2 regions of the Chromobacterium sp. CV08 genome follow, and region 2 is predicted to be linked to the other one. Evidence: riboswitches for the same ligand, from Rfam matches in the RefSeq annotation. Region 2 holds a riboswitch; the other holds the start of a gene.
The links. Region 2 has a riboswitch for glycine ahead of WNM05_RS13420 (trimeric intracellular cation channel family protein). Riboswitches for the same ligand answer to the same signal wherever they lie in the genome.
Positions count from the first base shown of each region.

Region 1: another riboswitch for glycine. It lies ahead of gcvT (glycine cleavage system aminomethyltransferase GcvT); the one in region 2 lies ahead of WNM05_RS13420 (trimeric intracellular cation channel family protein).

Region 1 covers NZ_CP150453.1:1,509,395-1,524,202, reverse strand. Annotated here, with positions in the region: gene WNM05_RS07280 (porin) at 1-575, shown strand, start outside; gene WNM05_RS07275 (hypothetical protein) at 660-1,223, shown strand; gene WNM05_RS07270 (TetR/AcrR family transcriptional regulator) at 1,272-1,922, opposite strand; gene WNM05_RS07265 (ABC transporter substrate-binding protein) at 2,250-3,830, opposite strand; gene WNM05_RS07260 (putative bifunctional diguanylate cyclase/phosphodiesterase) at 3,974-5,968, opposite strand; gene WNM05_RS07255 (class I SAM-dependent methyltransferase) at 6,210-6,854, opposite strand; gene gcvP (aminomethyl-transferring glycine dehydrogenase) at 7,213-10,065, opposite strand; gene gcvH (glycine cleavage system protein GcvH) at 10,158-10,544, opposite strand; gene gcvT (glycine cleavage system aminomethyltransferase GcvT) at 10,602-11,690, opposite strand; glycine riboswitch at 11,730-11,828, opposite strand; glycine riboswitch at 11,843-11,933, opposite strand; gene WNM05_RS07235 (amino acid permease) at 12,103-13,386, opposite strand; gene gluQRS (tRNA glutamyl-Q(34) synthetase GluQRS) at 13,728-14,624, opposite strand; gene fdxA (ferredoxin FdxA) at 14,719-14,808, shown strand, end outside.
Region 2 covers NZ_CP150453.1:2,862,240-2,877,047, forward strand. Annotated here, with positions in the region: gene WNM05_RS13415 (DUF3141 domain-containing protein) at 6-2,522, shown strand; glycine riboswitch at 2,656-2,742, shown strand; glycine riboswitch at 2,747-2,844, shown strand; gene WNM05_RS13420 (trimeric intracellular cation channel family protein) at 2,999-3,613, shown strand; gene WNM05_RS13425 (MFS transporter) at 3,797-5,092, shown strand; gene WNM05_RS13430 (hypothetical protein) at 5,151-5,891, opposite strand; gene WNM05_RS13435 (peptidoglycan DD-metalloendopeptidase family protein) at 6,234-7,460, shown strand; gene WNM05_RS13440 (purine-cytosine permease family protein) at 7,462-8,868, opposite strand; gene WNM05_RS13445 (diguanylate cyclase domain-containing protein) at 9,090-11,948, shown strand; gene WNM05_RS13450 (MASE1 domain-containing protein) at 12,046-13,311, shown strand; gene WNM05_RS13455 (acyl-CoA-binding protein) at 13,304-14,782, shown strand; gene WNM05_RS13460 (SOS response-associated peptidase) at 14,791-14,808, opposite strand, start outside.

The DNA.
Region 1 (14,808 bases), 1.4 Mb from region 2:
AGACCGCCAACACCAGCGATCGCGAAACCAGCGTCCTGGGCCTGGGTTACGAGAACAGCGGCTTCTTCGGCAAGTACAGCTACACCCACGAATCCAAGGTTAGCGTTGCCAACGACAAGCATCAGCTGGAAGTCGGCTACAACGCCAACAACCTGTTCGTCGGTCTGGGCTACAAGCAATCGAAGGGCGACGTTTCGTCGACCCACCTGAGCGCTCTGGCCACCAAGGCACAGGTTGCTGCCATTCAGCAAGAAGTTGACGCCGCAGCTCCGCTGATCGGCAACAACGCTTCGCTGAAGTCGACCGAATACGCCCTGACCGCCGCTTACACGCTGGGCGCCTTCACTCCGAAGTTCACCTACGCTCAAGGCCAGGACATCAAAGCCGGCAGCTACAAGCTGAACGACACCGGCTACAAGCAATTCGTGCTGGGCGTTGACTACGCTCTGTCCAAGCGCACCACCATCGGCGCGCAATACGGCCAGATCAAGCTGGAAGACAACGCAGCTGTCCTGGTGAACAACGGCGAAGACAAGATCAAGGCCTTCGGCGTGAACATGATTCACAGCTTCTAATTCAACGGTTCGACGCAAGAACCCGCGAACGTAGAAACGAAAAGACCCGCTTCGGCGGGTCTTTTTGCATTCGCGAGACCTGATATGAAAATACCACTGACCACCCTCGTCCTGGCCGCGCTGCTACTGCCCGCCGTCAGCCGCGCCGATGGTGCCGCTCCGCCGGACGACTCCGCCAGAATCCGCGTCTTCCAACAGAATGGCGTGACGCTGGGCCTGTTTCCAGGCCGCGATTGCTACCGCGCTTCGCGCTTCGGCAACCATGGCGGCATCGTCGAATCGCACGCGTTCAAATCCTTCCTGCACCTGTCCAGCAACAAAAGCATAGGCATGCCGGAAACGCCGAATAGCCGCGGCCTGTCGGCCAGAAGCACGCTGTTTTCCGCGGCTTACTATCAGGAATACCGGCTTCCCGCCGGCAAGATCGCGACGGTGACCGCCGCCTTCGGCGATGCCGGCGGCTGGTATTGCAACACGCAGGCGGTCAAATTCACGCCTCAGGCGGGAACGGACTACGAGGCGATGCTGGATGTCAGTCTCGACGACAAGACCTGCCGCCTGGTGATAGGCAGCATTCCCTCCGACCATCCGGACGCCGCGCTGCAGACGCTGCCGGATCTGGCCCCGGCCTGCTCGAGCGGCAAATGAAAAACCGCCCCTCCCCGTAGGGAGGAGCGGTCTGGATTCCAGGTCCGCTCAGAACGGCAGCTGATAGACCGGGTTGCGGGTGTCCGCCCCCTCCTGCCGTATCCGCTCCAGCTCGGCCTTCAAGGCCGCCTGCAGCCACTGCTCGCGCATGCGGTCGCCGTCCGGATGCTCGGACAGCGTGCGGTACAGCGCCATGCCGTGCATCGTCGTCATCATCGTCAGCAGCGTGGCGAAAAAGCCGGTGGAGATGGCGTAGCGGGGAAACAGCGAGGCCATCATCGCGACGAAACGGTCGCGGAAATAGGTGCTGGAGCTGCCGAGGAAGATGTCCCGCAGATCCGGCGTCGTGCGCGCGGCCATCAACAGCTCCAGCAGCACGATGTGGCGCGGCGACATCACCAGCGCCTTCATCAGAGCCACGATGCGCTCCTCCTCCGGCATGCTGGCCGGCAGCTGGCTGGCCAGGCCCAGCGCGGCGTCGAAGATGTCGTCGACCACCTTGCGTCCGACCGGCTGCATCAGCTCGTTCTTCGTCGCGAAATGGCGGAACAACGCCCCCTGGGACACGCCGGCGCGGCCGCAGATCAGCTGTACGCTGGTGCCGTGGTAACCGCTCTCCATCAGGCACTCTATCGCCGCCTCCACCAACTTGCCTATGGTGGACTCCCTGCGGCTTTGCTGTGTTCGTCTGGTTTGCATCTATTGTTTTATCATTTATCGTCCCGCCGGCATGCTGCGCGCAAGCGGCCGCGCAACGCGGGCGGGCACATTCTAAGAACAAGCAAGACACGCCAAACGCCAGGCGCTCCTCTCTCTCCTGGTGGCCGCAACGCAAGCGGCCACTACAGCAATACTACCAAAAGCGGACAGGCAATATGCAACTTGCTTCTCGGCGGCATCGGCGGCGGCGCGGGCCGCGCCGGAAACCGTCGCCGATTATCGGCCGGCATCCGGCTCCGCCGCTTGCGCCAGGACAAGCATACCGCAAAAAAGAGAGGGATTGATCGGTTTTTATTTTGCCAACTGTCACTTCAGACTGGCGGCGGCAAAGCTGACGCGCCCGTAAGGATTGGCCGCGAAGCCCGCCACTTCCCGCCGCGCCAGCGCGAAGGCGGTCGGATGGGCCAGCGGCAGCCACAAGGCCTGATCATGGACGATGCGCTGCGCCGCTTGGTACAGCTTGGTCCTGGCCTTGAAATCGCTGGTCTTCTTGCCGTCGGCGATCAGCTTGTCCAGCCGGGGTTCGCAATAGCGGGCGAAATTGGTGCCGGACTGGACAGCGGGGCAGGAAAACTGCGGCGTCAGGAAGTTGTCGGGATCGCCATTGTCGCCGGCCCAGCCCATGAACAGCATCTCATGCTCGCCGGCCTTGCCGCGCCTGATCAGCTCGCCCCATTCCAGCACCTTGATCTGCAGGCGGATGCCGACCTTGGCCAGATCGGCCTGCAGCAGCTCGGCCCCGGCCTTCGGATTCGGATTCAGCGTGCTCCCGCCCGGCCGCACCCATACCGAGACGTCGAAGCCGTTCGGATAGCCGGCCTGCGCCAGCAGCTTCCTGGCCTGAGCGGGATCATGAGGGTAAGGCTTGACGGATTTGTCGTAGCTCCAGGTATTCAGCGGGTAGATCAGATTGGCCGGCGTCGCGGTGTTGTCGAACACCACTTTCAGATAATGGCTCTTGTCGAAGGCGAGATTGATCGCCTGCCGCACCAGCGGATTGTCCAACGGCTTCTTCTGGCTGTTGAAGGCGACAAAGGCGGTCATAAAGGCCGGCGTGCTCAACAACTGCAGCCGGGCGTCGGACTTGGCGGCCTCGACGTCCTGCGGCTTCGGCGACAGCGCGATCTGGCATTCGCCGGCGCGCAGCTTCTGCAACCTGACGCTGGAATCCGGCGTGATCGCGTAGATCAGTCCGGACACCTTGGGCTTGCCGCCGAAATAAGAGGGATTGGGCAGGTAGCGCACCAGCGCGTCCTTGGCGAAACTCTTGAACACGAAGGGGCCGGTGCCTATCGGCTTGCTGTTCAGTTCGGCCGTCCTGCCCGCCGCCAGCAGCTGCGCCGCGTATTCGGCGGAATAGATCGAGGCGAAGCCCATCGTCAGGCTGGACAGGAAGGTCGCTTCCGGATAATTGAGCTCGAAGCGCACCGTCTGCGCGTCCAGCTTGCGCACCGCCTTGATCAGCTTCGGAAACTGCATCGCCTGCGCATGCGGATAGCCGGAGGGCGCCGTCTTGTACCAGGGATGTTCCGGATTGAGCATGCGCTCGAAGCTGAACACCACGTCGTCGGCGTTCAACTTGCGCGTCGGCTTGAAATAATCGGTCGTGTGGAAAGCGGCGTCGGCGCGCAGATGGAAGGTATAGCTCAAGCCGTCGGCGCCGACGTCCCAGCTGCGCGCCAGGCTGGGCCGCAGCTTGCCGCTGGCGGCGTCGTACTCGACCAGCCGGTTCATCAGCACGTCGGCCGAGGCATTGGTGGTGACCAGCGAGTTGTACTGCACCACGTCGAAGCCTTCCGGATTGGCGTCGGTGCAGACGGTCAGCGGCCTGGCGACGGCGGCTAGCGGCAGCAAGGCCGCCAGCAAGGCGAGGCGCGGAATCTTCATGGTTTTCTCCTTGCGGCGCGCGGCGGTGATGCCGTGCGCATTAACCGCCCTAGGTTAAGCCAACAGCGGGATAAAGACCACGATTTAATCCACATATTGATATAAGAGCCTGTTCAGGCAGCGGCCGCCGCCCGGCCTCGCCCTCACAGCAATAATTGCGTAAACGCCGCCGCCGGCAGCGCCGGGCTGCACAGGAAACCCTGGTACTCCTGGCAGCCGCGCGCGGCCAGCCATTGCAGTTGCCGCGGCGTCTCCACGCCCTCCGCCACCATGTTCAGGCCCATCATCCGGCACAGCGTGGTGATCAGCTCGGTGATCGCCGGTTTTTCGTCGAGATCGGCGATGAAGGATCGATCTATCTTCAGCGAGGTCAGCGGGTAGCGCTGCAGATAGGCCAGATTGGAATAACCGGTGCCGAAATCGTCGACGGCGATGCGCACGCCCTGGTCGCGCAGCGCCTGCAGCGTGCGCATGGTCTGCTCGTCGTGGCCCAGCAGCACCGATTCGGTGATTTCCAATTCCAGCCTTTCCGGCTGGCAGCCGCTGTCGGCGATGACCTGAGCCACCAGCGCCGGCAGCGACGGATCGACGAACTGGCAGGCCGACAGGTTGACCGACACCGTCAGATCCAGGCCGCGTTCGCGCCATGATCGCTGCTGCCGCGCGGCCTGCAGCAGAATCTGCCGGCCCAGCTCCAGAATCATGCCGCAGTCCTCGCACAGGGATACGAAGGTATCCGGCATCAAGAGGCCGCGCTGCGGATGCTGCCAGCGCGCCAATGCCTCCGCCCCGACGACCTGGCCGCTGACGACATTGACCCGCGGCTGGAAATGGGCGACGAACTCCCCCCGCTCCAGGCCGCGGCGGATGTCGTGCTCCAGCGCCAGCTGCGCCTGGCTGCGCGCCTCCAGCGCCGGCGTGAAGAACACCAGATTGTTGCGTCCGGCGTCCTTCGCGGCATACATCGCCAGATCGGCGTGCCGCATCATTTGCTCGATATCGAGCGCGCCGTCGCCGCACAGGCTGACGCCTATCGACGCCGACACGCTGACATCCATGCCGCCCAGCCGCACCGGCATGCCCAGGCTCTGCAGGATGCGACGCCCCAGCTCCTGGGCCCGGGCCTCGGCCTGCGGCGCCGCCAGCATCACCAGGAATTCATCGCCGCCCAGGCGCGCCACCTTGTCGTCGTGACCGAGCAGCTGCGTCAGCCGGCCGCTCATCCTGATCAGCAATTCGTCGCCACTGGCGTGGCCCAGCGAATCGTTGACGTTCTTGAAACGATCCAGGTCGATGAACATCAGCGCCACTTCGCGGCCGTTGCGCCGGGCCTGCTGCAGATAAGGCAGGCATTCGCTGCGGATGCCGTTGCGGTTGGGCAGCCCGGTCAGCACGTCGTGGTTGGCCAGGAAGCTGGCGCGCGCCTCGGCATGCTTGAGGTCGGTGATGTCGACCTCGCTGACCAGCAGCGCGTCCTGGCCCGATACCGCGTCGCGGCAGGCGCGCGCGGCGATCTCGTGCCAGCGCGTGCCCAGCCGGGTCTGCACCTGGGCCAGCCGGCGCGCCTCTCCGGCGGCGGCCACGCCCTGCTTCAACGCCTGCCAGTCCGCGTCGTGAAGAAAACGGCCGCGCCAGTCCTCGGCGGCGTGCGCCACCTTGGCCCGCGCCGACGGATTGCGGTACAGCGCCCGTCCGGCTCCGTCGTACAGCGTGATCAGCGTCGAGGTGTGCATCAGCGCCTCGGCGCTGCGCAGCGTGGCAGGATCGGCGCTCAGCGTGTTCTGCGCCTCGCAGAACATCATCATCCGGCCTTCGGCGCGTATGCCGCGGAACGCCACTTTCAGCAGTTGCGGCAGACCGTTCGGATACAGCGTCCAGCTTTCGGTGAACACGGCGTTGTCGCGTTCGAAATCCTGCTGATACTGTCCGAGCCGCTGCGCCACCGACACCGACATGTCGGCGGCCATGTCGCGGGTGCGCAACTCGGCCAGACTGTCGGCCCCCCACAACTGCAGCGCGGCGCCATTGGCCCAGAACACACGCTTGTGATCGATATCGAACACCCATACCGGCAAGCTGAGGGCCTCCAGCATATCCAGTTTGTCCCCCTGCCAGGAGATCGCTTCATTGTTCGGCATGCTTGCCGCTAACCTTTTATTTATCCATCAAAAAATGCCAATCGCCGCCTTGCGGCGGCAGCGGCCATTGTAGCAAGCAAATCGCTTGCGGCTGTGGATTTCGACGCGTGCGCGTCACGGTGGTAGCCCATCCAGATGGTTCGTTTACGAACCGTTTAGACCGTTTAAAGCGCCGGCTATCGCTTTCGGCAATAAAAAAGCGGAGCGCCCCGCGCCCCGCCTTGTCCTGTGCCGGCCGGTCTCAGGCGGCCCGCAGCTGGTCGTTGCGGCCGAACAGCCTGGCGATGCCGTGATAGTGCGGCAGGCCGTGTCCGACATCCAGCGCGTACTCTTCCTGGTAGGCCAGCAGCGCCAGCGACGAGAACTGCTGGCGCAATTCGTCGGGCCGGTAGTAATGGCGGACGTAGGCGGCGGTCTCGCTGGCCTGCCCCCCGTCGACGACGCAACCGGGATCGTTGACCATGAACACCGAGACGAACAGATAGCCGCCCGGCACCAGCCCGTCCATCATCGCCTGCGCCAGCCGCTGACCGGAAGCCTCGTCCAGATGGTCGAGCGAGGTGTTGGCGACGATGACCTGATAGCGCCGCGGCTCGATTTCCAGATTGGCCAGATCGACCACCTTGGCGCTGACGTCGAGCCGGCGCTCGCCGGCCTGGGCGCTCAGCCGCTCCACCGCCTCCGACGACTCGTCGACGCCGCACATCGAAAAACCGCACGATGCCAGGTACAGCGCGTTGCGCCCCTGTCCACAGCCGAGATCCAGACCGGGTCCGGCGCCCTTCACGCCATACTTCTCCAGATAATGCACCAGGAACGGAGACGGCTTGTCTCCATAGAAAGAACCGTTATTGCGGTAGTATCCGTCAAAATCCGCAGCACCCATCTCGCTTGCCCCTGCTTTGCCTGCCTGCCAAAACCAGTACCCGCCGACAGATGATGTCAGGTCGACTAAGTACCACCACTTACATAAGTAGTAGTCAGCATAGGACATTGTGACAATGTTGATATTTTTATGAAGACCAAATTTGCACGGACGCCGCATGACGGGGTGGGAAATGCCAGAAAACGACTAAGTATTAGTACTTACCAATCCGAAAAACTAAGTATTAATACCTATCCATTTTGGGAATAAAGCCTCGCTGCCGGCGGCCGACCCTTCTTCCGGAGAGCGGTCCCGCGCGCAGAAAGAAAGCGCCCCGCAGGCGGCATGCCTTGCGGGGCGCGGGACGGCGCGGCTGCTCTTATTCGTATTCGGCCACGCTAGGGCAGCTGCACACCACGTTGCGGTCGCCGTAGACGTCGTCGATGCGGTTCACGCTAGGCCAGAACTTGTTCTCCAACACGTAGGGCAGCGGGAACAAGCCCTGCTCGCGACTGTACGGACGGTTCCAGTCGCCGGCGATGTCGGCCTTGCTGTGCGGCGCGTTGCAGAGCGGGTTGTTGTCCGCCGGCCACGCGCCGTCCTGCACCTGGGCGATCTCGGCGCGGATGGACGCCATCGCGGCGATGAAGCGGTCGAGCTCGGCCTTGGGCTCGGACTCGGTCGGTTCTATCATCAGCGTACCCGGCACCGGGAAGCTCATCGTCGGCGCGTGGAAGCCGTAGTCCATCAGGCGCTTGGCCACGTCCACCTCGGTCACGCCGGAGGCGGCCTTCAACGGACGCAGGTCGATGATGCACTCGTGCGCGACGCGGCCATTGGCGCCGGTGTACAGCACCGGGAAATGCTCGGCCAGACGGGTGGCCAGGTAGTTGGCCGACAGCAGCGCGTTCTCGGTGGCCTGCTTCATGCCTTCCGCGCCCATCATCGCGATGTACATATAGGAGATGGGCAGGATGGAGGCGGAGCCGAACGGCGCCGCCGACACCGCGGTCTGGCCTTCCACCGCGCCCGGCACCGGCGCCACCACGTGGTTGGCGATGAACGGCGCCAGGTGCGCCTTCAGGCCGATAGGGCCCATGCCCGGCCCGCCGCCACCGTGCGGGATGCAGAAGGTCTTGTGCAGATTCATGTGCGACACGTCGGCGCCGATGTCGGCCGGGCGGGTCAGGCCCACCTGGGCGTTCAGGTTGGCGCCGTCCATATAGACCTGGCCGCCGTGGGCGTGGACGATCTCGCAGATCTCTTTGATGCCCTGCTCGAACACGCCGTGGGTGGACGGATAGGTGATCATCAGCGCCGCCAGATTGGCGGCGTGCTGCTCGGCCTTGGCCTTCAGGTCCGCCACGTCGACGTTGCCGGCCTCGTCGCACTTCACCACCACCACCTGCATATTCATCATCTGCGCGGTGGCCGGATTGGTGCCGTGCGCCGATTGCGGGATCAGGCAGATGTCGCGGTGGCCTTCGCCGCGCGACTCGTGGTAACGGCTGATGGCCAAGAGGCCGGCGTATTCGCCCTGGGCGCCGGAGTTCGGCTGCATCGAGATCGCGTCGAAACCGGTGATCGCCTTCAACTGCGTCTGCAGGCCCTCGATCAGCTGCAGGTAGCCGACGGTCTGCTCGCGCGGCGCGAACGGGTGCATATTGGCGAATTCCGGCCAGGTGATCGGGATCATCTCGCTGGTGGCGTTCAGCTTCATCGTGCAGCTGCCCAGCGAGATCATCGAGTGGTTCATCGCCAGGTCGCGGTTTTCCAGCTTCTTCATATAGCGCAGCATCTCGTGCTCGCTATGGTGGGTGTTGAACACCGGATGGGTCAGGATGGCCGACTCGCGCTTCAGCGCGGCGGGGATCGCGTCCTGGGCGGCGGCGTCCAGCGCGGCCAGATCGGCCGACTTGCCGGTGAACAGTTCGATCAGCTTGGCCAGATCCGCCTCGGTGGCGGCCTCGTGGAAGGCCACGCCCAGCACGGTCTTGCCGACGCGGCGCAGATTGTAGCCGGCGGCCAGCGCGGCGGCGTAGATGGCGTCGGCCTTGGGCGCGTCCACCTGCACGGTGTCGAAGAAGCGGTCGAACACCAGCTTGCCGCCGGCCTCCTTCACAGCATGGGCGAAGATGGCGGCCAGGCGGTGGATGCGCGCGGCGATGCGCTTGACGCCCTCCGCGCCGTGGTAGACGGCGTACAGGCCGGCGATATTGGCCAACAGCACCTGGCTGGTGCAGATGTTGGAGTTGGCCTTCTCGCGGCGGATGTGCTGCTCGCGGGTCTGCAGCGCCATGCGCAGCGCGGTCTTGCCCTTGGCGTCGATGGACACGCCTATGATGCGGCCCGGCGCCGAGCGCTTCATCTCGTCCTTGAACGCGAAGTAAGCCGCGTGCGGGCCGCCGAAGCCCATCGGCACGCCGAAGCGCTGGGTGTTGCCCAGGGCGATGTCGGCGCCCATTTCGGCCGGCGACTTCAAGGCCACCAGCGCCATCACGTCGGCGGCGACGGCGACGACGCCGCCCTTGGCCTTGATCGCGGCGATGTACGGGGTCAGGTCGATCAGGTCGCCGGCCTCGCCCGGATACTGGAACAGCGCGCCGAAATAGTCGCCGTTGCCGGCCTCTTCCGGGTGGCCCTGCACCAGTTCGAAGCCGAAGTACTTGGCGCGGGTCTTCATCACGTCCAGCGTCTGCGGCAGCACGCGGCTGTCGACGAAGAAGCGGGTGGACTTGGACTTGGACACGCGCCCCGCCATCGCCATCGCCTCGGCGGCGGCGGTCGCCTCGTCCAGCAAGGACGCGTTGGCCATTTCCAGGCCGGTCAGGTCGATCACCATCTGCTGGAAGTTCAGCAGCGCTTCCAGACGGCCCTGGGCGATCTCGGCCTGGTACGGGGTGTAGGCGGTATACCAGCCCGGATTTTCCAGCACATTGCGCAGGATGACGGTGGGCGTCAGCACCGGGTAGTAGCCGAGGCCGATGAAGGACTTGTTGACCACGTTCTTGCTGGCTACAGCTTTCAGCGCGGCCAGCGCCTCGGCTTCCGGCTGCGGCGACGGCAGATCCAGGCGGCGGTTCAGGCGGATGTCGGCCGGCAGCGTCTGGTCGATCAAGGCGTCGATGGACGGCGCGCCGACGGCGGCCAGCATCTCGGCGCGCTCGGCGTCGGACGGACCGATGTGGCGGGCGATGAATTCGTGGCGGTTGAAGAGTTCGGAGAGCGACATGCTTGGGACTTCCTTCGTTGCGGCGGCCTAGACGAGGCCACGCCGGGAAAAACAACGCCCCGGCGTCTTGCGACGGCGGGGCGGTCAGGCTATCAGGCGCCGATTTCCTTGGCGTAGGCGGCGGCGTCCATCAGGCCGTCCAGATCAGCGGCGTTGGCCGGCTTGATCTTGAAGAACCAGCCGTCGCCGTACGGGTCGCTATTGGCCAGCTCCGGCTCGCCTTCCAGTTCCTCGTTGACGGCCAACACTTCGCCGGCGATCGGACAGTAGACGTCGGAAGCGGCCTTTACCGACTCCACCACGCCGGCCTGCTCATCCTTGGCCAGCTTCGCGCCGACCTTCGGCAGCTCGACGAAGACGATGTCGCCCAGCAGTTGCTGCGCGTGCTCGGTGATGCCGACGGTGACGGAACCGTCAGCTTCCAGGCGCAGCCACTCGTGGCTGTCGACGTATTTCAGTTCGGCGGGGATGTTGCTCATCTCGGTTTCTCCTTGATAACGGTGTTCGGGTAAAGGCGGCTCGTCTCGCCGTCCGGTTTATTCGAATACTTTCTTGCCGTTGCGGACGAAGGGCAGCTTGACCACGCGGACATCGGTCAGCGTGCCGCGCAGGTCCACCCGGGCGGAGGCGCCGGTGGCGGCCGGCACGCGGGCGATTGCGATGGAATGCTTCAGCGTCGGCGAGAAGGTGCCGCTGGTGATCACGCCCTCGCCGACGCCGTCCACCACCACCTTCAGGCCTTCGCGCAGCACGCCGCGGCCTTCCAGCACCAGGCCGACCTGCTTCATCTTCACGCCGGCGGCCTTCTGCGCTTCCAGCGCCTCGCGGCCGTTGAACTTGCGCTCGGCCGGCTCCCAGGCGATGGTCCAGCCCATGCCGGCCTCCAGCGGCGACACGGTCTCGTCCATGTCGTGTCCGTACAGATTCATGCCGGCTTCCAGACGCAGCGTGTCGCGCGCGCCCAGGCCTATCGGCGCGACGCCGGCGGCTTGCAATTGATTGAAGAAGGCAATCGCCTGGTCGGCCGGAACCATGATCTCCAGGCCGTCCTCGCCGGTATAGCCGGTGCGGGCATAGAACCATTCGTCCTGCGGCAGACCCTGGAACACTTTCAGCGCGCGGATGGCGTCGGCCAGCTCCGGCTTGACGGCGCAGACCTTGTCTATGGCTTGCGGGCCTTGCACCGCCAGCATCGCCAGGTCGCGGCGCACCTTCAGCGCCACGTCGAAACCGGCCTTCTGGGTTTCCATCCAGGCCAGGTCTTTTTCGGTGGTGCCGGCGTTGACCACCATGCGGTAGCCGTAGGAAGTGAGATAGACGATGAGGTCGTCGACGACGGTGCCCTCGGCGGTGAGCATGCCGGAATACAGCGCCTTGCCCTCGAAGCCGAGCTTGGCCACGTCGTTGGCGATCAGTTTTTGCAGCCAGGATTTGGCGTCGGAACCGGTGATGTCTATCACCGTCATGTGCGAGACGTCGAACATGCCGGCGTCGCTGCGGACGATTTCGTGTTCCTTCAGCTGGGAACCGTAGTGGATGGGCATTTCCCAACCGGCGAAATCGACCATCTTGGCGCCGGCGGCGAGGTGGGCTTCAAACAGCGGAGTACGTTTCGGAGCCGTCATGGCGCGCGTCCTTCGAGAAAAGTGTGGATAGCCTCACAACCACACCCCTCTGTCCCTGCACCTGAGATTTTCCGGCCGCTCAAGCCGTTAGCCCCTTCGGTGGGCGCCGCGCGGGCACCGCTCTCCAGATTGCGCGAACCGGCTGCCGCCGGCCCGATGATACAGTCCTTTTGCCTGAGCGATTGCGGGTGCGCTTGCGCCTTCGGCGGCGGCCAGAAAGCCGCTCTCTCCTGTATGACCCGGCGATTATGGTGGCAGTGGCGCGAGCTTGGCAAGCCCTTATTATTTCTACTTAAAACGACCCGAATAAATGTTTTTCATGGAAAAAATACGCGCAAGATTTTCATTCGAAAGCATTCGAAAACGAAAAAGCGCGGCCTGAGCCGCGCTTCCCGTTTCCATGCCCGCGCGCCTATTCCGCCGCGTGCCTTTCCTTCAGCTGCCAGACATAGATGGGCAGGCCCAACAGCAAGAGCAGCATGCCCCACATCACGATGTCGGCGCCGGAGCCGTACAACGCCCACAGCGAGTAGACGAAGCCGATGCCGGCGAAGAAACCGGGCGCGACATAGTCCTTGGGCGCAAACGCCTTGCCGCGCATCAGCATGATGGCGATCAGCGCCATCGAGCAGAAAGCGTACGGCAGCAAGGTGGTGGCGGTGGCCAGCAGGATGATGAATTCGAAGATCTTGACGCCGCTGTCGCCGCCGGCGTACTTCATCGCCATCAGCACGGTGACCAGGCCGCTGGACAGCAGCAGGCCGAAGATGGGCACGCCGGCCGCGTTGCGCTGGCCGAAGCGGCGTGGGAACAGGCCGTCCTTGGCCGCCGCAGCCGGCACATGCGCCTGCATCAGGCTCCAGCCGTTCAGCGCGCCGAAGCAGGACACCACCGCGCCGAAACCGACCGCCCAATAGCCCCAGTCCCCCCACATCAGCCGCGCAGCGTCGGCGAACGGCGCCTGCGAGGCGGCCAGCACGTCGGCCGGCATCAGTCCCATCAGCGACACCGTGGACAGGATGTAGAGCACGGTGGCCAGCAGCGTGCCGATCACGGTGGCGCGCGGGATGGTCTTCTCCGGCTCCACCACGTCGCCGGCCGGCACCGAGGCCGACTCCAGCCCCAGGAAGGCCCACAGCGTCAGCGCCATCGTCGCCGACAACGAGGACAGCAGCGGCTTGTTGTGCGGGTTGAACGCCAGGTTTTCCGGCTGGAAATGGAAGAAGCCGATGAAGGTGACCGCCGCCAGCGGCAGCAGCTTCAGCAGCGTGGTCACCACCGCCACCACGCCGGAGCTGCGCGCGCCGCGGCTGTTGATCCAGGTGACGATCCAGATCAGGCCAATGGCGACGGCGCCGGCAAGCGGCTCGTTATGACCCAGCACCGGGAAAAACACCTGCATATAGCTGGTGGCCGCCACCGCCAGCGCGGCGTTGCCTGCCCACAGCGCGATCCAGTAGCCCCAGGCGATCCAGAAACCGGCGAAATCGCCGAAGCCGGCGTGGATATAGGCGTAAGGGCCGCCTTCGCGCGGCAGTATCGCCGACAGACGGGCGAACACCAGCGCCAGACAGATCGCGCCGCCGGACGTCAGCAGCCAGCCCAGCATGGACACGCCGCCGAACGGCGCCAGCGATGCCGGCAGCAGGAAGACGCCGGAACCTATCATATTGCCCACTACCAGGGCGGTGCACATCCAGACTCCGAGCGAGCCTTTATTGTGGGTGGAACGGTTTTCGCTCAAACCTGATTCTCCGTCTCGAACCAAAGCATCGCGCGCCCGGCGGCCAAGGGCCGGGCGCGGGGGAAATGGCAAGGAAATGCGTTCAGTCGACTCGCGCCGCTGGCTTCACGATAGGCGAAACCGGCCTGGCCGGCTCGGCCCGGAACATGCCGACGGCGCGCGGCGCCTGCGCCGCACGAAAAAAAGGGCGCATTAAAACACAGTTTTGACGTAAAAACATGTCGCATCGACGATTTTTTTTAAAGAAAATCGTTCGGCGCCAGCCACTTATGACATTAATGTTGCAAATGGAATCAATCGAGTTCCGCCAGCAGCGGGCCGCGCGGCACCCGGGACAGCGACCAGTTGGCGATGGCCCAGCGCCACAGCTCGGCCAGATCGCCGCACTCGGCCGGCGGCGCATGTCCCAGCCGGGCCAGCGCGCCGCGCAGGCGCCGCGCGGCGTCGTCGACGCCTATCGCCGGCGCCAGCGTCTGCTTGGACAGTTTTTCGCCGGCGGCATTGGTCAATACCGGCAGATGGCAATAGCCTGGCGCCTCCCGGCCCAGCGCGCCGTAGACGGCGAGCTGGCGCGGCGTCGACACCAGGAGGTCGGCGCCGCGGACGATGTCGGTGACGCCCTGCTCGGCGTCGTCGACCACCACCGCCAGCTGATAGGCCCAGAAGCCGTCGGCGCGCAGCAACACGAAATCGCCGATGTCGCGCGCGAGGTTCTGGCCGTACTCGCCCTGCAACCGGTCGCGCAGCACGCTCTCCCCCTCGTCGACCCGCAGGCGCCAGGCCCGGCCTTCGCGACCGTCCGGACAGCCGTCGCGACAGGTTCCCGGATAGACGTAGCCGTCCGGTCCGCGCCGCGCCAGCGCGGCGATCTCCTTGCGGGTGCAGCAGCAGGCATAGGCGCGGCCGGAGGCGATCAACTGCTCCAGCGCGGCGCGGTACAGATGATGGCGCCGGCTCTGGTAGACCACTTCGCCGTCCCATTCGAAACCGAAAGCCTCCAGCGTGCGCAGGATGTCGGCAGCGGCGCCGGGCACTTCGCGCGGCGGATCCAGGTCCTCCATCCTCAGCAGCCACTGGCCGCCGCGGCCGCGCGCCTCCAGATAGCTGCCGACGGCGGTGCTGAGCGAGCCTGCGTGCAGCAGGCCGGTGGGACTGGGCGCGAAACGGCCCCGGTACGAGGGATCTGACATCGGGTTCAAGGCTGCCGAATCCGACGGGATCGGCGAATTGCCGCTAAAATGACGGTAATCCCGAACCACGATTCAGCTTTAGAAGGGTAGACGAATGACGTACGTTGTAACCGATGCCTGTATCAAATGCAAATACACCGACTGCGTGGAAGTCTGTCCGGTCGACTGCTTCCGCGAGGGGCCT
Region 2 (14,808 bases):
TTGCAATGTGGTCGACTGCTGCGGTTCAAGGCGGGAAGTTCCCGTTCCCTCAAGCGCTGTTTGATTACTGGCTGGACGCCTGCCAGCGCGGCATCCTGTACTGGGACACGCAGTACCGTCGCGGCGCCACCTATCTGGAGCACTGCGAAAGCGGCAAGCCGCCGGTGCTGGTCTTCGAGTACCGGATCATCGTCGACGGCCGCGAGCTGCCGGATCCGGCCAACTACGCGCTGGCCGCGATCAAGCCTCCCGCCGGCTGCCCGGCCACCGATCCGGCCAAACGCCCCTTCGTCGTCATCGATCCGCGCGCCGGCCACGGCCCCGGCATCGGCGGCTTCAAGATGGACAGCGAGATCGGCGTCGCGCTGCAGCAGGGCCATCCCTGCTATTTCGTGATGTTCTTCCCGCAACCGGTCGACGGCCAGACCATAGAAAGCGTGACCAAGGCCGAAGGGCACTTCCTCGCGCGCGTCAACGAGCTGCATCCGGACAGCGACGGCAAGCCCTTCGTGATCGGCAACTGCCAGGGCGGCTGGGCGCTGGCGATGCTGGCGGCGGTGGCGCCGGATCTGGTCGGCCCGATACTGCTGGCCGGATCGCCGCTGTCGTACTGGGCCGGCGTGCGCGGCAAGAATCCGATGCGCTACGCCGGCGGCCTCGCCGGCGGCACCTGGACCGCCTCGCTGGCCGGCGACCTGGGCAACGGCCATTTCGACGGCGCCCATCTGGTCGAGAATTTCGAGAAGCTGGACCCGGCGAACACGCTGTGGAAGAAGTCCTACAATCTGTACGCCAAGATCGACACCGAGCCGCAGCGCTACCTGGATTTCGAGCGCTGGTGGGGCGGCCACTACCTGCTGAACAAGGTGGAAATGGAGTGGATCACCCAGAAGCTGTTCGTCGGCAACGAGCTGGTGCACGGCAGGATAGCCAGCCACGACGGCAAGGTCCGGGTGGACATGCGCAACATCCGCTCCCCCATCATCGTGTTCGCCTCCTGGGGCGACAACATCACGCCGCCGCAGCAGGCGCTTAACTGGATCGCCGATCTGTACGACAGCGTCGACGACATCCGCGACAACGAGCAGACCATCGTCTACTGTCTGCACAACAAGGTCGGCCACCTCGGCATCTTCGTATCTGCCGGCGTCGCCAACAAGGAACACAGCGAATTCGCCAGCGCGCTGGACCTGATAGACGTGCTGGCGCCGGGCCTGTACGAGGCCGTCATCGACGACATCGCCCCGGACGCGCCGGGCCTGGAATACATCGAGGGGCGCTACATCATCCGTTTCGAGGCGCGCGACGTGCAGGACATCCTGGCGCTGGACGACGGCCGCGACGACGAACGCGCCTTCGAAGTCGTCAAGCGGGTGTCCGAGATCAACCAGGGCGTGTACGACCGTTACCTGTCTCCGGCGGTGCGCGCGCTCAGCAACGAGACCAGCGCCCGCCTGCTGCGCGAGCTGCATCCGGCCCGGCTGGAGCGGACGCTGATCTCGCCGAAGAACCCGTGGCTGTGGTGGCTGCCGGACCTGGCCGCCAAGGTGCGCGAACAACGCCGGCCGGTGGCAGAAGACAATCCGCTGTGGCGCTGGCAGCAGCAGCTGTCCGACTTCGTCGTCCGATCGCTGGACCACTACCGCGATCTGCGCGACGCCGCCCAGGAGCAACTGTTCCGCGCCGTCTACGAATCGCCGCAGCTGGCGACCCTGGTCGGCGTCACGCCCGCCAGCGAGCCGCGCAGCCGGGCGCTGGCCTGGGAAAGCCGCGAGCTGGCCCGGCTGAAGCGCGAGGCCCTGGACCCGGGTTTCGAGCAGGGCACGCTGGCCGACGGTTTCGTGCGGCTGCTGCTCTATGTCAGCAACGGCAGCGGCGTCGTCGACGAACGGCCGTTCAACGCGATCCGCCGCGTGATGCGCGACGTCCGCCACGAGTATCCGCTGACGCTGATGCAATTGAAGGACATCGTGCGGCGCCAGGTGGCGCTGGTGCGGCTGGACGCGCCGCGCGCGCTGCGCGGCCTCGCCCTGCTGCTGCCCGACGCACACCGCCGCCATCAGGCCTGGCTGCTGGCCCGCGACCTGCTGGCGCTGCGCGGCGCCATCGAGCCCGTCCATCAGGCGCGACTGGACGAAGTCGCCGCGGCGCTGGCGTTGCAGGTCCCCCCGCAGACGGCCGCCGCCGAAGCGACGCCGGCCGCCTCGGGCAAGCCGCCGGCCAGGGCCGCCAAGCCGGCCGCCGCCGCAGCCAAACCTGCGGGCGGGCGCAAGACCGCGCCCAAGACGGGCGCGGCCAAGACGACCACAGCCAAGACCGCCGCATCCGGCAAGGCGCCGACGGCAACCGTCGGACCCGCGGCCAAGGCCGTCAAGCCGGCAATCGGGCGCAAGGAGGCGGGGAAGACTGCCGGCGGCGCCGAGCCGAAAACGGCGGCGCCCCGGAAGGGGCCGGCCAAGGCCAATGGCCGCACGCCCGGCGGCGCGGCCCAGCCCGTCTCCGGCGAGCCCGACAAGCACTGAGAGCCTGTTTACGATCTTTTGCGGCATCGGCCATCTCTGTCGGGGCAGAAACGGCCCCGAAGGGCCGCCGGGCCGGGGCGCATCGTCGCGCCGGCCCGGCATTGACGACTTCAATAGCGAAAGCTAATATAGCCGGCTAACTGCGGGAGAGAGGGGCATGGCCCCCGCCGAAGACGCAAGCTCCCATAATCGCTCAGGCAAGCCGTACCGCAGTGTTTCATTGAATCAAGCCGATTGGAGAGAGGCTGCCCCGAGCAGCCCACCGAAGGGGCAAGTGGCCGCCGGCCATGCAACTCTCAGGTAAAAGGACAAGGGGAGAGGCTGTTCCGTAGCCCGGAATCCACCCAGGAGTCTGCCTTGTCCCGCGCACCCGCCCCGCGGCGCGCCCGGCTTTTGCCCGCGCCCTGCCCTCACCCGATGTCCCGCTCCGCCAAGCCGGCGGCGCCGGCAACCGCCATCCGCAAGGACGCCACGCCATGCTGACCCTGATCTATCTGATCGCCATCACCGCCGAAGCGATGACCGGCGCGCTGGCGGCCGGCCGCCGCCACATGGACATCTTCGGCGTCACCGTCATCGCCTTCCTGACCGCGCTGGGCGGCGGCACCGTGCGCGACATCGTGCTGGGCCGCTACCCGATAGGCTGGACCCAGCACCCGGAATATGTGCTGCTGGTGGTGGCCGGCGGCATCGCCGCCGTGCTGATCTCGCGCTATATGCGCCATCTGAACCGGCTGTTCCTGATCCTGGACGCGCTCGGCCTGGTCGCGTTCACCATCATAGGCTGCGATGTCGCGCTCGGCATGCACTACCACCCGGTCATCGTCGTGATGGCCGGCATGATCACCGGCATCGCCGGCGGCATCCTGCGCGACGTGCTGTGCAACCGCGTGCCCATCGTGTTCCGGCGCGAACTGTACGCCAGCGTGTCCTTGCTGGTGGCCGGGCTGTATCTGGGCCTGAACTGGCTGGGCGCCCAGCACGAATGGAACGTCGTCGCCAGCTTCGCCTTCGGCCTGGCCTTGCGGATGACCGCGCTGTGGCGCGAATGGCGGCTGCCGGTGTTCGCCTACCGCCACGACAGCCACTGAGCCCGTCTTGCCGACGCGCGCACGGCGCTGCGGGCGCCGTTCGGCCAGCCGCTGTTCCGGCATCTCGGCCGCTGACTCCCACCGTCCCGTGACACCCCACCGACACAAATAATGCTAATATCATACAAAAGAAAGCGATAACAATCCGCCCGCATGGCGGCCCATCCCAAAACAGGAGTCGCCATGAACAAGCCGCTGGTCGCCCCCGTCCCCTCGTCCGCCGCCCGCCCGGCCTCGCCGCGCCGCACCCTGATCGCCATCGCGCTGGGCAACTGGCTGGAATTGTACGACTTCACCGTGTTCAGCTTCTTCGCCGTATTGATAGGCAAGCTGTACTTTCCGTCCGACAGCGAATACGGCTCGCTGCTGATGGCGCTGGCCACTTTCGGCATCGGTTTCGTGATGCGCCCGCTGGGCGGCCTGGCGATAGGCCGCATCGCCGATCGCTCTGGACGCAAGCCGGCGCTGACGCTGACCATCTGGCTGATGGCCGCCGGCACCGCCTTGATCGGCTTGGCCCCCACCCATGCCGACATCGGCACGGCGGCGCCGCTGCTGATCGTCGCAGGGCGCCTGCTGCAGGGCTTCGCCGCCGGCGGCGAAATCGGCGCGTCGACCAGCTATCTGATGGAGTTCGGTCCGGCCAAGCGCCGCGGCTTCATGGTCAGCTGGCAGACCGCCACCCAAGGCGCCGCGGTGCTGGTCGGCGCCGCCAGCGGCGCCTTGCTGACCGCGCTGCTGCCCGTCGACGCGCTGGAAAGCTGGGGCTGGCGGTTGCCCTTCCTGTTCGGCCTGCTGATCGGTCCGCTCGGGCTGTACATCCGCGGCCAGCTTGGCGAGACCCACCATCCGGAAACGCGGCGGCCTGTCGGCCTGCTGCGGCTGGCCGGTGAACACCGGCGCACGCTGCTGCTGGGCAGCATGCTGGTGATGGGCATGTCCGCCAATACCTATGTGGTGGCCAACTACATGCCGTCCTATCTGAACAAGGTGCTGCACCTGCCGGCATCCTCCGCCCTGCTCAGCGGCTGCGCCGCCGGCCTGATGATGATGCTGGCGTCGCCGCCCGCCGGCTGGCTGGCCGACCGCCTGAACCGCCGCAAACCGCTGCTGCTGGCCGTCAACTCGCTGTTGATGCTGCTGACGCTGCCCTGTTTCGCCCTGCTTCTGGGCGAACCGAGCCTGGGCAACGCCCTGGTGCTGGCTACGCTGCTGACCACCGTCCTCGCGCTGGGCTGTCCGGCCGGCTTCCTGCTGGTGATGGAGGCCCTGCCCCGCGACGGCCGGGCCACAGGCCTGGCCGTGGTCTACGCCTGCGGCGTCACCCTGTTCGGCGGCTTCGCCCAATTCATCGTCACCTGGCTGATCAGCGTCAGCGGCGATCCGCTGGCTCCGGCCTGGTACGCGATGAGCTGCACCGGCCTCAGCCTGCTGGCCTTGATGCTGTTCCGCGAACGCCCCGCCGCCGAAGCCGATTGAATCCGGCCGAAGCCAAACGGCCGCCGACGGAGAGCGGCCGTCTGGTCAACCGCGCGCGTCATTTCGGCAGCTGGCTCCACGGCACGGTGACGTTCTGCCCGGCCTGGCCGTAGAAGGTCACCGTCTGCGCGACGTCGTCGACGGTGACGTTCCACAGATAGCGGCCGCCCTTCAACTCCTTCTCGACGTATTTGCCGGTCGTCCCCTCGTAGCCGACCAGGCCGAAGGAATAGCGGTTGTCGATATAGGAGTAGGCCCAGTAGCTCAGGCCGTTGTAGCGGACGATTTTGCAGGTGCTGCTCTCCCCGTCCGGCGTCGGCGAGTTGGGCCCGGTCATGAAGGCCACCTTCAGGCCGGACGGAATCGGCGGATGGGAGCTGACCTGCACCGTCTCGACCACCGGGGCCGACTGCCCGACCGTGATCGGAATGCCGGCGCCGGATCCGGCGCCCTCGGTATACCAGACCACGCCGTTGCCGGCGCTTCCGCTGCCGGCATGCTGGGCGCCGCCATTGACGTTGAACGCGAAGCTCCACGGCCCGCCCCAGTTGATGCCGACGGCCATCACCTCGTAGTCGCCGGCCGGCAGATTGACCGTATAGCTGCTGTTCAGCGGCCCGTTGACGCCGTTCTGCACCGGCGGCTCGGTGTAGCTGCCGGTGCCGATGTTGACATTGACGCTGACCGCATTGCTGTTGCCGCTCTGGATATGGGCCAGCTGGTAGCTGGCGCCCCACTGGTAGGCGACGATATACAGTTCATTGTCGCTGGCTGTGATGCGCAGGGTATTCGAAGACATGAGTTTCTCCGATGCCGGGACCGGCCTCAGCCGGATCCGGGCAAATCAAGTGAAAGTCGGAACGAGACTGCCGGGGACGGAAAGCCGCTGCGGCGCGCCAACGCCGGGCGGCTCCGCTCGGGGAAGTATTCGGGCATGCGTGCATGCCAAGCTGTTTTATATGCCGCCGGCGCGGAAAATCATTCCGAACAAATACCTAGAGCGGACAATATGCATGAAAATCGACAAAAGGTTCCCTCGCGCAACTCCCTCTTAAGACCAGCTGAAATCCCTCCCCGCTCCCGATATGGTCCCAATGCCGGTCGCAGTCCGGCCAAGACGAAAACCAGAAAGGAGTCCGTGATGATCAAAGTCCCGATGCATTCGCTGTGCGTCGCGCTGCTCGCCTTCGGCGCCTCCGCGGCCCAGGCCGCCGTCGAAACACAGGACCCGGCGCTGCGCCGGGCCGCCGCGGCCGCGCTCGCGCCGCTGGCGCCGCTGGCCAAGGGCGTTCAGCCGGCCCCGCTGGTCGAGACGAATCGGGAAAGCCGGGACGGCCAGTGGGTATTGGGCTCGGCGACGCAGCCGCTGCCGGCGCTGGCCGGCGCCGAAGACCGCGTGCCGCTGTCGCGGCTGTTCCTGGCACGCAGGAGCGCCGACGGCTGGCGGCTGGCGCTGGAGGACGACGCCGGCTTCGCCGAACTGCTGGCCGCCGCGCCGGCGGACTGGCTCAGCGCCGACGAGCGCCGTGCCTGGCTCAGCCAGGCGCGGAAACAGAAGCGGCTGGCGCCGGAGGCCACCGGCCTCGGGCTGCCGTGGCAGGAGGGCGCGGCCTGGAGCCTGACCGGCGGCGCGCACGGCTACAGCGGAGAAAGCCAGCCCTACGACTCGATAGACTTCGCCGGCGGCGACGGCCGCGTGCTGGCACCGCGCGACGGCGTGATCTACAAGAGCTGCATGCGCGGGGGCAGCGCGCTGGTGAAGCTGGTGCACGACAACGGCTATTCGTCCACCTATTACCACATGATCAAGCTGAACACGGTGGCCGACGGCCAGCGCGTCGCCAAAGGCGCCTATCTCGGCACCATAGGCAACGGCCTGCCCTGCGGCGGCAGCACCACCGGTCCGCACGTGCACTTCTCCCTGGTCCACCAGGGCCAGGCCGAGCCGGTGAACCGCAAATGGCTGGGCGGCTGGCAGTTCTTTGCCGGCAGCCGGGCCTACCAGGGCTACGCGGCGCGCAACGGCAGCCGCGTCAATGTCGGCGGCAGGCTGGTCAACTACGGCGGCGGCGACTCCGCCCCGGGGCCGGGCGGCGCCAGCGGCACCGCGACGCCGGGCGGCGGCGACAATCGCGTCAATCTGCGCAGCGCCCCCAGCCTGTCCGCCGCCATCGCCGGCAGCGTGTCCCGAGGCGAACAGGTGGCCTTGCAATGCCATGTCCGCGGCGAGGCGGTGAACGGCGTCTGGGGCCGCACCGACATCTGGAACCGCACCGACAGCGGACAATGGATCAGCGACGGCTTCCTGGACACCGGCAGCAACGCGCCGGTCGTGCCCTTGTGCGCATCGGCCGGCAGGCTGTGGTGAGCTAGCCGGAATGGCGCGCGGCGGCCATCCGCCCCGCGCCGGCGCGCCGGCGGAGCAGCCAGTACAGCGCCGCCGGCGCCAGCCAGCCGACCAGCCAGGACAGGTCGACGCCCAGCAGCCGCGCCGCCGGTCCGGTGAAGAAGGCGCAATCGATGAAGGGCAGTTGCAGCAGCACGCCGGCCAGATAGGCGGCCAGGCCTGGCCAGGCGTAAGCGGGGCAATCGCCGCCGCCGGCCAGCGTCGCCGCGTCCGCCTTGCCGCCGGACAGCAGGTAGAAATCGACCAGGTTCACCGCGCTCCACGGCGTGAAGAAGGCCAGCAGCAACAGCAGGAACGATTTGAACAGCGGCAGGAAGCTGTGCTGGGCCCAGACGGCGAGCGCCACCGAGGCCAGCACCATCGCCGCCACCGTCAGCCAGCGCCGCAACGGACCTATCGCGGCGGGCCGGCCGCCGAAGGAGGCCGCGATGGTGCTGACGCACATGAAGCCGCCGTACGCGTTCAACGTCGAAATGGTGATCTTGCCGAAGGCGACGCAGAAGAACAGCGCCGCCGCGACGGCCCCGGCGGCGCCCAGGCCGACGAAGTAGGCGACCTCGTGCCCGCGGAAGGCCGCGCCGCCGACGGCGGCCACCAGCACGCCGAGCGACATCGCGATCTGCGCGCCCAGCGCCGACCCCAGCCCTATCGCCAGCGCCACCCGGGCCGGCGGCGTCGCAGACGGCAGATAGCGCGAGTAGTCCGACACATACGGCGCGAAAGCGATCTGCCACGAGGCGGACAGCGAAACCGCGGTGCAGAAGGCCGCCGCATCGAAATGCTGCCTGGCCAGCGCCAATTGCAGCAGGTCCGCCCTGCCGGCCAGGCGGACGAACAGGTAGAGGAAGGCCAGCAAGCCGAGCGCGCTGGCCACCCGTCCCAGCCGGTGTATCGCGCGGTAGCCGAGCGCGGCGGCGGCCATCACCGCCAGCGCGAACAAGACAATGCCGGCGCGGTCGTCGACGCCCAGCAGCTGCCCCAGCGCCTGGCCGGACAGGATCATGCCGGTGGCGTTGAAACCCAGGTACATCGCGCAGGCCAGCGCCAGCGGCAGCACCGCGCCCCGGACGCCGAACTGCGCCCGGCTGGCCAGCATCTGCGGCAGTCCCAGCCTCGGCCCCTGCGCGCCGTGCAGCGCCATCACCAGGCCGCCGACGGCCTGTCCCAGGCCCAGGCCGACGATGGACCACAGCACATCGCCGCCCAGCACCACCGCCAGCGCGCCGGTGACGACGGCGGTGATCTGCAGATTGGCCGCCAGCCACAATGTGAACTGGCTGAAGACGCGCCCATGGCGCTCGGTCTCGGGAATGAAATCTATCGAGCGGCGCTCGGTCAGCGCCGGACGGGACGATGCTTGCGTTTGCATGACGGTTTCTCCTTGCGCGGCCGGGCGCAGCGGTCTCAGCGCGTCCGCAGGCTGCGCCGGACAATCTATACCGTCAGCATGACGGCGGGCAAATCAAAGTCATGCGGCATTGCGGCATTCAAGCGGCGGCGCGGTTTATTCCCGCCCAGGCAGAGGCCGGATGATATTTGTCCTAATATTTCGTATGAGAATCTTATAGCCGGCTCGCGGAATGGAATGCAGTGCATAGACTCACCCTGTTCCTAACGGAATTCAAACGCCGCTTGCTGCACGAGCGATATCGATTGCTGACCGCTGCGGCCGGACTGTTTCTGATGCTGCTCGGCGCCGGCGTCATCGGCGGCTGGCTCTCCCGCTCCCCCGCCCTGGTCCCGCAAAACATCCACATGGTGATCTCCACGGCGTTCTGCCTAGCGCTGTACGGCCTCGCGCTGACGCTGGCGCTGTGGCGGCCCCGGTGGCGGGCGCACCGTCCGCTGGCCGCGGCCGTGCTGGCGCTGGCGACGCTGGCGCTGCTGGAGCTCGCCAGCGGCCAGACCTGGTGGCTGGACCTGCCCCAGCTGCACGCCTGGCGCCACGACATGGTGCCCCATCCGGGCCGGATGGCGCCGCCGACCGCCGTGGCGCTGGTCGCGCTCGCTTGCGGCCTGCTGCTGCAGCCCGGCTCGACGCCGGGCCGGCACCGGGCGGTCAAGGCCTGCCTGCTGTCGCCGCTGCTGCTCGGCGTACTGGGCATGGTGGCCAGTCTGGTCGACCTGGAATTGCTGTACAACTGGGGCGCCTCGGTACGGATGGCGCTACCGACCGCGCTCGGCATCATCATCGCCAGTCTGGGCCTGTATGCGCTGACGCGGATGACGCCGCGCCCCTATCCGCGTTCCCAGGACATGGCCGATTCGATTTCGGTGACCGCCACCGTACTGCTGGTCTCCATCGCGCTGACCACCGGCCTGCTGATCTACCGCGTCTCAAGCGAAGCGCACGAGAACAGCCTGCGGACCGTGATGTCCGGCAATGTGCGGCAGCGCGCCGCGCTGCTGACGGCCCAGTTCGCCATCGGCGACAGCATCGCCCACCGCATCTACCAGCGCCCGGCGGTGCAGAAGCTGCTGGAGGATGCCAGCCGCGGCAAGCTGGACGCCAGCGCCGCCGCCGCCGAGCTGGCGGCCCGCAACCACATGACCGTGAACGGCATCGCCATCGAGGACGGCAAAGGCCGCACCCTGGTCCAGGTCGGCTATTTCGAGACCCGCCCGCGCCAGGCGCAGGCGCTGCGCTCGCCCATCGGCGCCCGGCTGCTGTGGAAAGGCCACTACCTGTACCGCACCGTCGACGTCTACCATACCTCGGCCGGCGCATCGCGGCTGCTGATCGAGCAGCGGCTGGACATGTTCGACCGCATCGTCATGGACACCGCTCCGCGCGACAGCCTGAGCGGTCTTTATTCGCTGTGCGGCCACGATGAGCACGATCTGCGCTGCTTCTCGCAATCGCCGCAGGATGCCGGCACCACGATACCGATAGCCGGCAACCTCCACCATTTCACCATGTGGCCGGCCTTCTCCGGCAAAAGCGGCTCGCTGCACACCGTGGACTTCTCCGGCCGCAACGTGATCGCCGCCTATGCGCCGGTCGGCAACAGCGGACTCGCCTTCAGCTACAAGATCCGGGTGGCGGACCTGCTGGCGCCGATCCGCCGCGGCCTGGAAATCGACGTGCTGATCATGCTGGCCATGGTCACCATAGGCACGCTGATCCTGCGCTGGCGAACCTCGCCGCTGCTGCGCGAAGTGCTGAGCTCGAATCTGATGGCGGAACTGGCGGCCGAGCGTTTCCGCAACGCCGCCGAGGCCAATATGGACGCCTTCATCATCATGGAGGCGCTGCGCGACGCCTCCGGCGCGGTGACGGACTTCCGCGTCGTCTACATCAACTCCGAGGCCGAGCGGATGTGGCATCTGCGCCGCGACGAGGCGATAGGCCGCAAGCTCAAATCGCTGACCGAGCAGCATCACATACTCAATCATTTCGACAGCTACCGCAGCGTGATCGAAACCGGCCGCGCCATTTCGGAGGAAATGCCCAAGGCTTACGACGCCACCCACCCGACCTGGATACACCACGAGATCGTCCGCGCCGGCGACGGCGTCAGCGTCAGCGTCCGCGACATCACGCAAAGAAAGCTGGCCGAGCTGGATCTGGTCTTGCGCGAGGCCCTGCTGAAGACCGTCACCGACTCGATCCCGGCACTGGTGGCCTTCATAGACAACGAGCAACGCTACCGCTATTGCAACAAGGCCTATATGAGGCTGTTCGGCATCTCGCCCGGGCAGATCATCGGTTCGCGGATGCGCGACTTCCTCGGCGACGAGGCCTACGACACGGTGCGGCCCTATGTCGAGCAGGCGCTGGCGGGCCAGGCCGTATCGTTCGAGCGGGAAATGATGGTGCGCGGCGAGAGCCGCTATGTCGAAGGCCGCTACATTCCGCAGCAACACGCCGACGGCGCGATATCGGGCTTCTACGTGATGATCTGGGACATCACCCAGGCCCGCGCCCGCGAAATCGAGCTGCGCAGCAAGGTGACCCAGGACGCGATGACCGGCTTGCTGAATCGGACCGCCTTCATGGAACTGCTGCAAGACGAGATCAAGCACCACTACATCAAGCGCCTGGCGCTGGCCTTGCTGTTCCTGGACATCGACCGCTTCAAACAGGTCAACGACACGCTGGGCCACGCCGCCGGCGACGAGCTGATCCGCGAATTCGCGCGCCGGCTGCGCGGCAATGTGCGCGCCACCGATCACGTGGCGCGGCTGGGCGGCGACGAGTTCGTCATCCTGCTGATAGGACTGGATTCCGAGCAGACCGCCGTCGCCGTCGTCGAGAAGCTGCTGACGGTGGCGCGGGAGGATATCGAGCTGCACGGCCTAAGGCGCCGGATGACCACCAGCATAGGCGTCGCCTACGCCTCCCGGCCCGACGTCACGCCGGAGAGGCTGCTGGAGATCGCCGACGAAAGCCTGTACCGGGCCAAGGAGGCAGGTCGCGACACCTTCCGGCTGCAATGGGTGGGCTGAAGCCGCGCGGCCGGCTATGCTGTATGCAGGATCGGACGCATCGCGATCCGGTCTGACGCAACGCGCATCGCTCCCTCCCAAGCCACGAGGAGTCGCCGTGCAACAGCTGCAAAGGATTCTGCTGATCGCCGTGCTGTTTCTCGCTGTCGCCGCCGTTTCGAAGTCTCTGGCCAGCGCGGCGACCGAAACGATACCGGTCTGGCTCGGCAGCGGCGTCACCTTCTCCGCCCTGCTGATCTCCGCCCGCTGGTGGTGGCCGGCCACGCTGGCCGGCGCCGCGCTGGCGGCCGCCGCCTGGGGCGTCGCGGCCCACGGCCTCGGTCCGCTGGGCGCCGTCGCCTTCGCCGGCGTCGAGGTGAGCAGCGTGGCCGTCGGTGCCTGGATCGCCACGTTGGGCGGCCGCGATCCCGACAGCCCGGCCGGCGCCGCGCTGTTCATCATAGGCGCGCTGGCCGGCTCCGTCCTCGGCGGCGCGCTGGCCGTTGCCTTGTGGCAATGGCAGCGTCCCGACCTCAATCTCTTGCTGGAGGGCGGCACCTGGACCCTGTCCACCGCCGTCGGCACCCTGTTGCTGACACCGGTGGTGACGGCCTTCCGCGGCTTCCGCCTGCGCCGTTCCGGCGGCATGCCGATGAACCAGTTTCTCGGCGGCGCCGCCGCCTTCGCCGTCTTCCTGGTCGCGGTGGCGCTGGTCTTCATCGACCACGGCCAACAACGCTACGGCCATGTCGCCGCCACGCTGGCCTATCTGCCCATGCCCTTTCTGCTGATCACCGCCGCGCTGTGGGGACCGCGCGGCGGCGCGCTGGCGCTGCTGGCGGGCGGGCTGCTGATCATAGGCCGCACCGCCGCCGGCGGCGGGCCGTTCGCCGTAGACGAGGGCTTCCACGGCGAGGCGGTGATCGAGGTCCAGGGCTTCGTCACCATCTGGGCCGCGGTGATGATAGCGGTGCGCGCGCTGTCCGGCGAACGGCGCCAGGCGCGGGACGACGCCCAGGCCTGGCGGCTGCGCTACGAACGCATCATGCAGGCGGTCGGCGTGGCCAGCGTCGAATACGACGCCGTCACCGGCCACGCCACCTGGAGCGAGGGCGCCGACCGCGTGCTGGGCGCCGACGCCGCCGCCATCGCCAGCCTCGACGAGTGGCTGGAGCGGATAGACCCGGCCGAGCGCGATCTGGTCCAGGCCACCTGGCTGCAGGTGGCCCAGGGCGGCGCGCGCGCCAGCGAACAGAGCTACACGCTGCGGCTGGAGGGCGGCCGCAGCGTGCGCGTGCGCGAGAGGCTGGCCGGCATACGCGGCGCCGACGACGCCGTCGAGCAGGTCGTCGGCCTGCTGCGGCTGGACAACGGCGATGGCTGAGCCCGGCATCCTGCTGATCCACGGCCTGGGCGGCACCCAGTACGATCTGGGCTCGATGCACAAGCGGCTGAAAAACGCCGGCTTCGCCACCCACGCGCTGACCTTGCCGGGCCACGGCGGCCGTCCCGAGGACTTGAACGGCGTACGCATGGAGGACTGGCTGGAAGCGGTGCGGGCCAAATACCGGGAAGTGGCCGCCCGGCATGAGACGCTGCACCTGATGGGCATGTGCATGGGCGCGCTGCTGGCGGTGGAAACCGCCAAAAGGGAACGGCACGACAAGGGCCGTCTGGTGGTCTTGGCGCCGCCGGTCTACATCGACGGGTGGGCCACGCCGTGGTACCGCGGCCTGCGCCCGTTGCTGTACCGGGTGCCCGGCCTGCCGGAACGGATGAAGGTGGCCGAAGAGGAACCCTACGGCATCAAGAACGAGCAGCTGCGCGCCATCGTCAAGGCCAAGTTCGAGCGCGGCGAGAATTTCCATTACGGCTGGGTTCCGCTGGCCTGCATACGCGAGGTGGACCGGCTGCGCGCCGCGGTGATGCGCGGCCTGGACCGCATCGCCTGCCCGACCCTGGTCGTCCACGCCCGCGAGGACGAACTGACCAGCCTGCGCTCCGCCCACTACCTGGTCGAGCGCATCGGCGGCGGCAAGCGCGCCGGCCAGGCCCGGATGGTGGTGCTGGAAGACAGCTACCACATGGTCTGCGTCGACAACGACCGGGAGATCGTCGGCAAGAACGTGCTGGAATTCCTAGAGGCCAGCGCCGCCGGCTCGCTGGGCATGGCCGCGACCGATCCGCGGATGACCTCGGCCGAGATCGCCGAACTGCTGGCGGCCGCGCGCGCCGAGCTGGAACGCGGCGACTTCGCCGCGCTGTACCGGCTGGGCATCCCCGATTTCGCCTGGCTGCAACCGGGCGCCAACCGCAGCAGCGGCGCCTTCTCCGGCCGCAAGGGCCTGCAGCGGCTGCTCGCCTGGGCCGGCGACGGCGCGGCCTTCACCGCCTTCGGCGCCGCCGTGGTCAACGCCGGCATGGTGGTCTTGCCGGCCACGCTGCGCCACGGCGAGCTGGCCTCGTCCGGCGTGCTGGCGCTGCAGATGCGGCAACGGCGGCTGCTGGAGGTGCGCTGGTTCCCCGACGACGTCGCGGCCGAGGATCGCCATTTCGGCGGCCGGCCGCTGCCGGACGGACCCAGCGAGGCGGAACAGGCTTTCGAGGCGGCCGCCGCGCAGTCGCGCACGCTGCGCAAGGCGCCGGACAAGGACACGCTGCTGGCGCTGTACTCGCTGTACAAGCAGGGCTCGGCGGGCGACGTCGCCGGCGAGCGGCCCAGCATCATGGACATGGTCGGCCGGGCCAAATACGACGCCTGGGCCGCAAGACGCGGCCAGGCGCGCGAACAGGCGATGGCCGACTACGTGGCGCTGGTCAAGCGGCTGAAGGCCGCCGACGCCGAAAGCGCCTGAACCGTCCCTCAATCGAACAGCGAACC